2 regions of the Billgrantia sulfidoxydans genome follow, and region 2 is predicted to be linked to the other one. Evidence: riboswitches for the same ligand, from Rfam matches in the RefSeq annotation. Region 2 holds a riboswitch; the other holds the start of a gene.
The links. Region 2 has a riboswitch for thiamine pyrophosphate ahead of HNO51_RS16820 (sodium:solute symporter family transporter). Riboswitches for the same ligand answer to the same signal wherever they lie in the genome.
Positions count from the first base shown of each region.

Region 1: linked by a shared signal. The riboswitch ahead of tenA (thiaminase II) and the one ahead of HNO51_RS16820 (sodium:solute symporter family transporter) in region 2 are both predicted to bind thiamine pyrophosphate.

Region 1 is NZ_CP053381.1:1,274,349-1,280,342, forward strand. Features, by position in the region: gene HNO51_RS06005 (porin family protein) at 1-78, shown strand, start outside; gene HNO51_RS06010 (PDDEXK family nuclease) at 140-1,402, opposite strand; gene thiC (phosphomethylpyrimidine synthase ThiC) at 1,538-3,427, opposite strand; gene tenA (thiaminase II) at 3,467-4,135, opposite strand; TPP riboswitch at 4,215-4,346, opposite strand; gene HNO51_RS06025 (hypothetical protein) at 4,399-5,994, opposite strand, start outside.
Region 2 is NZ_CP053381.1:3,651,798-3,657,791, reverse strand. Features, by position in the region: gene HNO51_RS16835 (sensor domain-containing diguanylate cyclase) at 1-1,653, shown strand, start outside; gene HNO51_RS16830 (peroxidase-related enzyme) at 1,744-2,331, shown strand; gene HNO51_RS16825 (hypothetical protein) at 2,359-3,027, opposite strand; TPP riboswitch at 3,146-3,254, shown strand; gene HNO51_RS16820 (sodium:solute symporter family transporter) at 3,244-4,632, shown strand; gene HNO51_RS16815 (APC family permease) at 4,798-5,994, shown strand, end outside.

The sequences.
Region 1 (5,994 bases), 2.1 Mb from region 2:
GCCGACTACATGCGCTACCTGGACAAGTCCGACTACACCTTCGACGCCGCCAGCGTCGGGGTTCGCTATCGCTTCTGAGGCGCCTGCCGTAACGTCCCGACCAGCCCCCGTGGCCGATGCCATGGGGGCGTCTTCGTCGTTAGCGGCTCGATGCGCTTCCCGGCCACCTTCCCTGCTCCTTCCAGCCTGCCAGCAGGTCGGGGAGATGCTTGAGCTCCCGGTTTTCGACGACTTCGACCTGCAGGCCCTGCAGGCGCTGCAGCTCGGTGAGCCGCTGCCGGGAGGTATCGAACTCACCGCAGGCCAGCAGCACCCGGGTGGCGGCAAGCCCTGCCGAATGGTTGAGCATGCCGTGCAACCGCTTCAGACCCTGCTCGACACAGGTTCTGGTCCCGGGCCGGGCGATGAGGGATTCGATGAACAGCAACTGGTTGCGTTCCACGGCCAGGCAGTCCGATACCACGGGTTCGCCGTTGTGCTGGCCGCTCAGGTCGAGAATGTGGGCCTCGCTGCAGACGCGCGACAGCCCGGCCTCCCGGGCGCTGAGCCAGGTATACTCCGTCAGCCAGCCCCCGCCCAGGTAGCGTCCAGCCTCCACGGAATCGATGTCGACGACCTCCGGCGCGTCGCTTGACCAGCGCAGCAGGCCGGCCTCATGCAGGGCCTTCAGCGCATCGGTGGCGGGAAAGTTCGGCGCGGCCTTGAGCCATTGCCGCTCGGCGCCGGGCCGGAGCCGGGCCCCCGATTGTCGGTTGACGCTCTCCAGCACGCCTCCCTCGCCGTGGACCATGTCGTGCAGTTCACCGAGCAGGACGGCCAGGCGATCGGCATGGTGGGCGAGATAGCGGGTGAGAGACTTGCGCTGGGCGCAGGCCTGGCGCCAGTCGTCGCTGTCGGAGAGTGCCCGGACACGCTTGCGGCCGTTGGCCTGCAGGTAACGGTCGACGTCCAGCACCGGCTCGATGGCCATGACCTCGGGAGCGGAGTCCGGGCCGTCACAGGCCATGCGGTAGAGCGCACCGGCCTGAATGTCCACGTATAGCCAGTCGGCGGAACAGCGCCGCATGGCCTGCTGGAACAGCAGGGCGATGAGCGTGCTGCAGCCGCCGGCATCCAGGGTCACCGAGAGGGTGGGCGTGTCGAACTGCTGGCGATACAGGGTCTCGGCCAGTTCGTCGGCATAGCGGGCACAGCGATCGGGTTCGTCGGCGGGAAGTCTGGGGTGTGTCTCGATCGCGGTGCCGGGGGGCAGCTCGTGACGCAGCAGGATCGCCAGCCGCTCGGTCGCCTGGGGGGGGGATTGGCAGGGTATCAGCACGATCCGCTGTGGGCGCAACTGCAGAATGGGAATGAGGCTTACCTCGGGGCGCTCGGTCACCAGCGCGACGTGCAGGTGTGACATGGGCTCGCTCCCTCCGCACTTCTCCTTGCATATTTCTACAGGCTACATCCGAGCGCTCCATGCTGTCGCCTGTGGCGACAAAAAAACACGCCGGCGCTTGGCCGGCGTGATCGTCTTGCGACAAGGTCGCGGTGCTCACACCTCCTTGTAGAGTTCCGCACCTTGCCGGCGGAACTTCTCCGCCTGTTCCTCCATGCCCTTCATCACCGCGTCCGCGTCGCCGTCGAGGCCGTGCTCGGCGGCGTAGTCGCGCACCTCCTGGGTGATCTTCATGGAGCAGAACTTGGGTCCGCACATGGAGCAGAAGTGGGCGACCTTGGCGGAGTCCTTGGGCAGGGTCTCGTCGTGGTACTCGCGCGCGGTATCCGGGTCGAGGCCGAGGTTGAATTGATCCTCCCAACGGAACTCGAAGCGCGCCTTGGACAGGGCATTGTCGCGGCGCTGGGCGGCCGGGTGACCCTTGGCCAGGTCGGCGGCATGGGCGGCGATCTTGTAGGTGATGATGCCGGTCTTGACGTCGTCCTTGTTGGGCAGCCCGAGGTGCTCCTTGGGCGTCACGTAGCAGAGCATGGCGCAGCCGTACCAGCCGATCATCGCCGCGCCGATGCCGGAGGTGATGTGATCGTAGCCCGGGGCGATGTCGGTGACCAGCGGGCCGAGGGTGTAGAACGGCGCCTCGTCGCAGTACTCCAGCTGCTTGTCCATGTTCTCCTTGACCAGGTGCATGGGCACGTGGCCGGGGCCCTCGATCATCACCTGCACGTCGTGCTTCCAGGCGATGCGGGTCAGTTCGCCCAGGGTCTTGAGCTCGGCCATCTGCGCCTCGTCGTTGGCGTCGGCCACCGAGCCCGGGCGCAGGCCGTCGCCCAGCGAGAAGGCGACATCGTACTGCTTGCAGATCTCGCAGATCTCCTCGAAGTGGGTGTAGAGGAAGCTCTCCTGGTGGTGGAACAGGCACCACTTGGCCATGATCGAGCCGCCACGGGAGACGATGCCGGTGACGCGCTTGGCGGTCAGCGGCACGTAGCGCAGCAGCACCCCGGCGTGGATGGTGAAGTAGTCCACGCCCTGCTCGGCCTGCTCGATCAGGGTGTCGCGGAACACCTCCCAGGTAAGATTCTCGGCCACGCCGTTGACCTTCTCCAGGGCCTGGTAGATCGGCACCGTGCCGATCGGCACCGGCGAGTTGCGGATGATCCACTCGCGGGTCTCGTGGATGTTCTGGCCGGTGGAGAGGTCCATGATGGTGTCCGCCCCCCAGCGGATGCCCCAGGTCATCTTATCGACTTCCTCCTCGATGGAGGAGGTCACCGCCGAATTGCCCAGGTTGCCGTTGATCTTCACCAGAAAGTTGCGGCCGATGATCATCGGCTCGGACTCGGGGTGGTTGATGTTGCAGGGGATGATTGCCCGGCCGGCGGCTACCTCGGCGCGCACAAACTCCGGCGTGATCTCTTCGGGTAGCCTGGCGCCGAAACCCTGGCCGGCATGCTGATGGCCGAGGATGCGCTCCACTTCTGCCGTACCCAACGCCTGCCGACGCTGGTTCTCGCGAATGGCGATGAACTCCATCTCCGGCGTGACGATGCCCTGGCGGGCGTAGTGCAGCTGGGTGACGTTCTTCCCCGCTTTGGCGCGCCTGGGCGTGCGGGTCAGGTCGAAGCGCAGCGGGGCGAGCATGGGGTCGCTGGCGCGGCGCTTGCCGTACTCGGAGGTGGGGCCGTCGAGGAACTCGGTGTCGCCGCGCTCCTCGATCCAGGCGCGGCGCAGCTCGGGCAGGCCGCGGCGCAAATCATTGCTGGCCGCCGGGTCGGTGTAGGGGCCGGAGGTATCGTAGACCAGCAGCGGTGGGTTCTCCTCGTCTGCACCGGAGGTCTTGGTCGGCGACAGGCTGATCTCGCGGAAGGGCACGCGGATGTCGGGTCGCGAGCCTTCGACGTAGACCTTGCGCGAGCCGGGCAGCGGCTGGATGGCGGCTTCGTCGACCTTGGCGGTCTCGGCGAGGAAGTGGGCGGTCTTGCTCATGGGTTAGGATCCTTGATGGTTGTTGTCGGTCAGGGGGCGTCAGAGGCTGTGGTCGAGCCCCATCTGCCAGAAATCGATCTCGAGCCGGGTGGCATCGCGGAACACCTCGGCCAGCTCGGCGAAGCGCGCCGGGGTGACGTCGGCCAGGCGGGCGTCGAGCCACTCGAGCTCGGCACGCATGGCGACCTGGAAGTCGTCGCTTGCGTACATGGCGATCCAGGCGTCATAGGGATTGGCGTCGCCGCGCACGGTATCCGGCTGGGCGTTCAGCCAGTTGGCGATCTCGCCGTAGCCCACCAGGCAGGGGGCCAGCGCCACGTGGAGGTCGAGCAGGTCGCCACGGTTGCCGGTATCGAGTACGTAGCGGGTATAGGCCAGGGTGGCCCTGGCCTCGGGCAGCGCGGCCAGCTCCGCCTCGGTGATGCCCCACTCGCGGCAGTAGCCCACGTGGAGCTCGAGCTCCACGTCGAGAATCGCCTTGAGCCCCTCATGGGCCTGGCGCAGATCACTCAGGGTGCGGCTCTTGTAGGCGGCCAGGGCGTAGGCGCGGGCGAAGTGGATCAGGAACAGGTAGTCCTGCTGCAGGTAGTGGCGAAAGGCGCCTTCGTCGAGGGTGCCGCTGCCCAGCCGGCGCACGAAGCCGTGCTCGATGTAGGCGCGCCAGTCGTCGTGGCAGGCGTCGGTCAGGTCGGTAAAGCGATAGCCCATCTGGCCTCCGGTGTGAAAGGATCCGGAGTGCGGGCGAAGGGGAGAAGAGTGGGACAGGGCTGAGAAGGGAATACTGGCGCCCTGGTCACCGCTTGATTCCTACGCCGGTACGAGCCGGATCAGGTTCAACGGGCCCCGCCGTGACGACACTCTGATTCAGAATATCGTATGGCGATCTCAGCCGGTTCCACCGGCACCCCGTCAAGCGTTGTGGCCAGTCTAGCAGGTCGTTGGCCGCTTTCCAGCCATACGTACCCCTTGGCTCATTCGGTCGGCACCTCCAGGCGTTCGAACCAGGTCTCGCTATCGGGCAGCGTCAGCTCGCTGGCGGGTTGGCCGCCGGCATACCACGACCGGGCGTTGCGCAACTGCCAGCGGCGGCGTTCGCCATCCAGTTCGATGCCCAGCCGCAGCGGCCCATAGCGGGCAAAGGCGCGGCCAGCCAGATGCGAGTCGCGCAGGGCGAGGTTGGCCAGCAGCTCCAGACGCTCGCCGGCCTGCACGGCGATGTTCTCCACTCGGACGGTATCGTCGTTCAGCATCACTCTCGCCTCGCCGTGCACCTCGCCCAGCGTCAGGCGTTCGCGCAGCCAGCGCCGCTCCCGGGCGGCATCGACGAGCAGGCGGACCAGCAAGCCGCTGTCGCGCATGGCCAGGTCGAGCCGGGCGTCGAGGGCCAACGGTGTTTCCCAGCGCATGTTGCCTTCGGGCACGTCGAGCCGGGCCCACCAGCCACGGGTGAGGTTGCCGCCGTCATCGGTCAGGTGCACGTTCTCGAGGCCCAGTCGAGAGCCGGAGATATCGAAGGTGAGGGTCTCCAGGTCGCCATCGGCGAGGCGGGTTGCCAGGTGCAGTTCGCCTTCGAGAATCTGGTCATGTAGCGCGAGGCGGGCCTGGGGCGCCCGCAGTTCCAGGTGGCCGGCGGCGCTCATGCCATCCAGGTGCAGTTGGGCGGCGAGGCGTGCTTGGCCTTCGATCAGGCTGATGCCACCACCCTCCGGCAGGTAGGCGTTGAAGGCCGCGAGGTCTGGCGCCACCACGTGGGGCATGTCGATGTGCGTGCTCAGTTGGCGAAGGCCCTCGGGCAGCCCGAAGTGGCGCGCCCGGCTGCGAAGCTCCAGCAGGCGCCCTTCGATCAGCGCACCCTCGGTCTCCTGGCGGCGCAGGCCGAAGCGGGGCAGGCTGAGATGCAGCGTGGCGCCGGGATCGGTGACCTCCAACTCGAGCGAGCCGTCGCCGAAGGCCTCGTAGTGCAGGAAACGGGCGGCGAGTCGGTCGGAGTGGGCCTCGAGCCGGCTACCGGATGAGGGCATCCCCTCGGCAAAATGGAGGTCGGCGCGCAACCTGCCGCTGCCCTGCACCGACAGGCCTTGCTCCTCGGGCAGGAGAGCATTGAGGAAACCGAGTCGGTCGAGCAGGCCGTCCAGCCGCAGCGTGCCGGCCAGCGGCCTGCGGTGTGCTTCGCGCCCGGGCCAGTCGAGGCCGCCTCGCAGGCGTGCCTGGCGGGCCACCAGCAGGGTGCGCAGTGTCTCGCCGTCGTTCGCCGAGGCGATCATTTCCACCCGGCTGCCGGAGAAGTCCAGCAACTGGCGGGCCGGGTCGAGATCGCGCAATGCCAGGGTGGCGTCCAATGCACCTCGGAACGATGTTCCCCGCAGACGACCATGAATGGCATCGCCCGCCAGGCTGATGCGCCCCCGCCCACGTGCCTCCTCTAGTGTGAGAGATCCGTCGCTGCTGGCCTGGCCGCCGTCCAGCTGCAGCGGCACGCCCTCCGGTAGATAGGCGTTGAGTACGCTCGCATCGGGGATGCGGGCGTCGTGCCAAGTCACTCGCGCCGTGGGGGAGTGAGCGATCCT
Region 2 (5,994 bases):
CTGGCGTGGCAGCCCTCGCGGCAGGAGACTCTCAACTTCAGCTTCTCCGACTCGGCGTGGTGGTTGCGGCTGCGAATCGAGAACGGCTCCAGCAAGGAAGTGCGCAGGCTGCTGGAGCTGGCCATGCCCCTGCACGACTACCTCGATGCCTATGTGGTGGATGAGCACGGTGAGATCGTCAGCCAATGGCAGACAGGTAATCGTCGGGATTTCGATTCCCGCCCCGTTACCCATCGCACCTTCGTGCTGCCGGTCTATGTGCCTGCCGGTGAGTCGCGGCAGATATTCCTGCGGCTCGACACACATGACGGGCTGTATGACGCCACGCCCCTCTACCTGATGAGCGATGCGGGCTTCCTGGCCAAGGCCCAGCGCGAGCTGATGGCCTTCAGCCTCTACTTCGGTGCGCTGCTTGCGCTGTTGATCTACAACCTGCTGCTCTATGTGGCGACGCGGGAGCGCTCGCTCCTGCTCTACGTGGCTTACCTCGGGTCCTTCTTCATTCTGATGTTCACGGCGCGAGGCTTCGCGTTCCAGTACTGGTGGCCGACACTACCGACATTCAACAACCAACTGGTGCCGATCAATATCGGCTTCTTCGCTCTCATGCTCGCTGTCTTCAGCAACAGTTTCTTGAGCCTGCGCCGGCATGCCCCCCGTATGACCCACGTACTTTTTGTCGTGGGCGGCATGTGCCTGCTCAGCTCCCTGCCGGCGCTACTCGGCCATTATGCGCCATTGTTTCGCCTGATGATCCCCGCCGCCATCGTGCTCTCCTGCCTGTTGCTGGGCGTGGCGGTGTGGCGGAGCTTGCAGCGCGATACCCTTGCCAGGATCTACCTGGTGGCATGGGGCGTGCTGCTGGTAGGCGTCGCGCTGTACTTCCTGCGGGTCGCGGGCGTGCTGCCCTACAACCTCGTGACTGAATACGCCGTCCAGGTCGGCTCGGGCATCGAGTTTCTGCTGCTCTCGCTGGGGCTGGCTTGGAAGATCAATCAGTTCAAGAACGAGAAGCTCGCCGCCGAGCGCGCCACGCTCGAGCTGCAGCGCTCCCTCAACGAGCGGCTGGAAGTGGAGGTAGAGCAACGCACGCACGAACTGGAGCGAGCCAACCAGCGGCTCACGGCGCTGGCGCGCACAGACCCCTTGACCGGCCTGCTGAACCGCCGCCAGTTCCATGAGCTGGTCGAGGAGAAGCTGCAGGAGCGACGACGCAGCGGTCTGCCGCTGCTGTTCGCAGTGATGGATATCGACGACTTCAAGCGGTACAACGACGCCTACGGCCATCAGGCAGGCGACGAGGTGCTGATGCGGGTGGCCACCATGCTTCAGGACCACTTCCAGCGCGCCGGCGACCGGTTGTTCCGTCTGGGCGGAGAGGAATTCGGCATCCTGCTCGAGGCCGATTCGCTGGAGGCGGGGCAGCATGCGCTGGAGCGCTTCCGCCAGGCCCTGGAGCAGCTTCGAATTCCCCACGAGACATCGTGCTATGGAGTGGTGACCGGCTCCTTTGGCCTGGTGTGCTGCCGCGACTGTCGCAAGGTGCCCTCCGCCATGGCCCTGTATCGTCAGGCGGACCTGGCGATGTACGAAGCCAAGGAGCGGAGTCGTAACCGGGTGGTGACCCGATCCATAGCCGAGGTACTGGAGTAGCCTTGAAGCGAGGATGCACGGAGGTCGCATGGACAATGTCTTTACGTTGACGTTAACTGTCGATACCACAAGGATAACGAAGGCTCAACCATGACCGCACCGATCAGCCGCTTCCCCGTACCCGAATCGATCGAAGATCTGCCCGACGATATCCGCGAGGCCATCCTGGCCGTACAGGAGAAGGCCGGCTTCGTGCCAAACGTGTTCCTGATGCTGGCGCATCGCCCCGATGAATTCCGCGCCTTTTTCGCCTACCACGATGCCCTGATGGAGCGGGAATCCGACACCCTGACCAAGGCGGAGAAGGAGATGATCGTGGTCGCCACCAGCGCCCGCAACCGCTGCCTCTACTGCGTGGTGGCTCATGGCGCGCTGGTGCGCATCTACAGCAAGGCCCCGCTGCTGGCCGACCAGGTGGCGATCAACCACCGCACCGCGCCGATCAGCGAGCGCCACCGGGTGATGCTCGACTTCGCGCTGTACTGCGGCCTGGAGTTGGGCGAACTCACCGATGAATGGCAGGCCCGCCTCGTCGAGGTCGGCTTCACCCACGAGGACATCTGGGACATCGGCGCCATCACCGCCTTCTTCGGCCTCTCCAACCGCCTCGTCACCCTCACCGGCACGCCGCCGAACCCGGAGTTCTACCTGATGGGCAGGGTGCCGCGGGAGAAGTAGCGGCCTCGCAAGGCGGGGTGTGGCGTTTCAGAGGCGGCACGCTTCCAACAGCATCCGCACCGGCTCGAGCTGGCTGACGTGCAGCGCCAGCACGCTGTCGCCGGAAGCGTCGTCTGCCGGGCGGATCACGGCGAATTCGCCCTCTTCGAGATGGAATTCGTGGATCTCGCGGGGGCCTTCCGCGGTGCGGCACTGGATCGAGCGGTAGCTGTCGTCCTCGCCGTAGGTGAGGCGGTGATAGACCTTGAAGAAGGTGTAGAGCGTGAGCCCTTGGTCGAAGGCGGGCCAGCGCGCCGGGATGGTGCGCGTCTCCTCGTCGAGGGCCTGTCCCTTGGCCTCGGCGGCGGCGATGGCGTCGGCCAGCGGTGCGGCGAGCAGCGAGGCGTCGTCGCGAGGCAGCGGGGCAGCGCCGTCGATGGCCCGCTGGTGGTCGCTGCTGATCCGCGCCAGGTCGTCGAGCGAGGCGATGCGGTAGTCGGCGTGGGCCAGGTCGGCGGGCTCGAAGCCGCCGTTCTCCCAGCCATGAATGACCCGCAGCGTCAGTCGGCCATTGGCCAGCGGCTCGCCGACCAGTGCCTGCAGGGCGACTCGCAGGTGCAGCTGGCGCTCGACGGCCAGGTTGTCGAAGGCGGAGTAGGGGTCGGCAAAGAGGTGGTGAAGGTGCCCGGGGGCGTGTTCCTTGGCTTCGCTAAACATGGCGGTTCCCTGCGAGGGAGGAGTGTTCTGGTTTTTTCATTGTTATATCATTTCCAGAGGCTCGAGGTCATATCGGCTCGTGTAGGGCCGGCTTGAGTCTCGTGATGACCCATACCTTCACTGTCGCCAGGGGAGTCTCGCTACGGCGAGGCTGAGAGAGCGCCAGGCGCTGACCCTGGAACCTGATCCGGTTCATACCGGCGGAGGAAGTGCGACATGTTCTACCTGACGTCAGCCGTGCTCGGCGCGGCGCTGCTGTGCTTTGCCTTCCTGGGCCTGCATGCCCGCCGGGCCGACGGCCCTCTCGACGACTACGTCACCGCCCGCAACTCTCAGTCCGCCGCTACCTTGGGGCTGTCGTTCCTGGCCTCGGGCATGGGCGCGTGGATCCTCTTCGCGCCGCCGGAGATCGGCGCCTTCGTCGGCCCGGTGGCGCTGGCGGGTTATGCCATCGGTTCGGCGCTGCCGTTCATCGTGCTGGGGCTCTACGGCCCGGCGATCCGGCGCCAGCTGCCTGAGGGGCGCAGCATCGGCGAGTTCGCCGAAGCCTGCTACGGCACCGGCGTGCGGCGCTGGGTGGCGCTGGTCTCGGTGCTCTACATGGCCTGCTTCCTGGCCGCCGAGCTGACCGCTATCGGTGCGATTACGGCGCTGCTGTCGGAAGTACCGCCGGCACTGGTGGTGATCGGCGTGGCCGCGACCACGCTGCTCTACACTGCCATCGGCGGCCTGCGGGCGAGCCTGGCCACCGATCGCTGGCAAGCGTGGCTGCTGATCGCCCTGCTGCTCATCGTGGGCGGCGTCGCCCTCGTGCGTCTGCCCGAGATGCCCGTCGGGGCAGCGCTGCCGTCGATTCCCGTCGACGGCGCACTGGGCGTGGCGCTGACCCTGGTCATCGCGGTCACCGCCGCCAATCTCTTCCACCAGGGATACTGGCAGCGGGTCTGGGCCGCCCGCGACGAGCGTGCGCTGCATCGCGGCGCCTGGCTGGGCGGCGCGACTACCGTGGCGGTGGTCGCGCTGGTGGGCGGGCTCGGCATGCTCGCGGCGATGAGTGGCCTGACGCTCGGTGAGCCGCCGATGCCGTTCTTCGCGCTGCTCGGCGAGGCGCCGGGCTGGCTGGCGCTGCCGGCGCTGGTCTTGGCGGTCACGCTGGTCGCTTCCAGCGTTGATACCCTGCAGAACGGCATTGCCTCGCTGGTGGTGGCGGGGTCCGGCAGGCGTGGGCTCTCCATCGGGGCGGCGCGGCTGGTCAGCGTGGCGCTGATGGTGCCGGTGGTGATCGTGGCGCTGCAGGGGCTCTCGGTGCTGCGCCTGTTCCTGATTGCCGATCTGCTGTGCGCCGCCATCGTGGTGCCGGTGCTGCTCGGTCTGTGGCGGCGCATGACCCCGCTGGCCGCGATGGCGGGAGGCATGGCGGGCCTGCTCGGCGCCATCCTGCCGGGCTGGGTCGCCCAGGGCAGCCTGGCGGCCGGCGTGCTGGCGGCGAGCTTTCCGGGCAGCATTCCCACGCTGCCGCCGTTCCTCGGTGCGCTGGCGGCCTCGACCCTGGTCAGCCTGGCCGTGGCGAGCGCGGCGCCCCACGAACGCGCCCGCCCGCTGTGAGCCGGTCGCAGGAGCGCTCCCCGGCGGTTGCGTCGCGGGGCGTGAAGGTCGCGAGGCAAAGGTCTAGCTTGATATCGATGCCGTGACTTGCGAATCTGTTGTTGATTATTTTAAGCACAAGCGGAAAGTATATTCGACGTCAACAACGACAATCGCGAGGACGACATGACCCAGGAAAACGGAAAAGCGGCGGGGCAGCTGGCTCGAGTGCTGGCCCGCAAGGATGTGCTGGCGCTGGCCTTCGGCGCCATGATCGGCTGGGGGTGGATCGTGCTGACCGGCAGTTGGATCCAGTCGGCCGGAAGCCTGGGCGCGATCACGGCCTTTCTGGTCGGCGGGCTGATCATCGTGCTGGTGGGCCTCACCTACGCCGAGCTCGCCTCCGCCATGCCCCAGGTGGGCGGCGAGCATGTCTACAGCTACCGGGCGCTGGGGCACTTCGCCTCCTTCCTGTGCACCTGGGCGATCACCCTGGGCTACGTCAGCGTGGTGGCCTTCGAGGCCGTGGCGTTGCCCACCGTCGTCGAGCACTTGTTCCCCGACTACGCCGTGGGGCACCTGTGGACTATCGCCGGCTGGGAGGTGAAGGCGACCTGGGTGGCCGTCGGGGTGGCCGGCTCGGTGCTGATGATGTGGGTGAACTACGTGGGCATCCGCACCGCGGCACTGCTGCAGAAGCTGGTGACCCTGCTGATCCTGGTGGTGGGCATCCTGTTCATCACCGGCGCGCTGTTCCAGGGCAGCACAACGACCATGGAGCCGCTGTTCTCCGTCGAGCAGGGGGTCCTGGGGGGCATCATGCTGGTGATCATCATGGTGCCTTTCATGTTCGTGGGTTTCGACGTCATCCCCCAGGCGGCCGAGGAGATCAACCTGCCGTTTCGCGAGATTGGCCGCGTATTGATGATCTCGGTGATCATGGCGGTGTTCTGGTATTCGTTCATCATCCTCGGCACCTCCTTGATGCTGAACCCCGACCAGCTGGCTACCAGTTCCCTGGCCGTGCCGGATGCCATGCAGGCCGTCTTCCAGGCGCCATGGGCGGGCAAATTGATGATCCTGGCCGGTATCGCGGGCATCGTCACCAGTTGGAACGCCTTCTACGTGGGTGGCTCGCGGGCGATCTATGCGCTGGCGCACTCCGGCATGCTGCCGGCCTGGCTGGCCAAGCTGCATCCCAAGCACCGCACCCCCACCAACGCCATCCTGGTGATGGGCGTGCTCTCGTCGATCGCGCCGTTCTTCGGCCGTCCGGCCCTGGTCTGGCTGGTCGTGGCCGGCGGGCTCGGCATCGTCATCGCCTACCTGTTCGTGGCGGTGTCGTTCGTGGTGCTGCGGCGTCGCGAGCCGGAGATGCCGCGC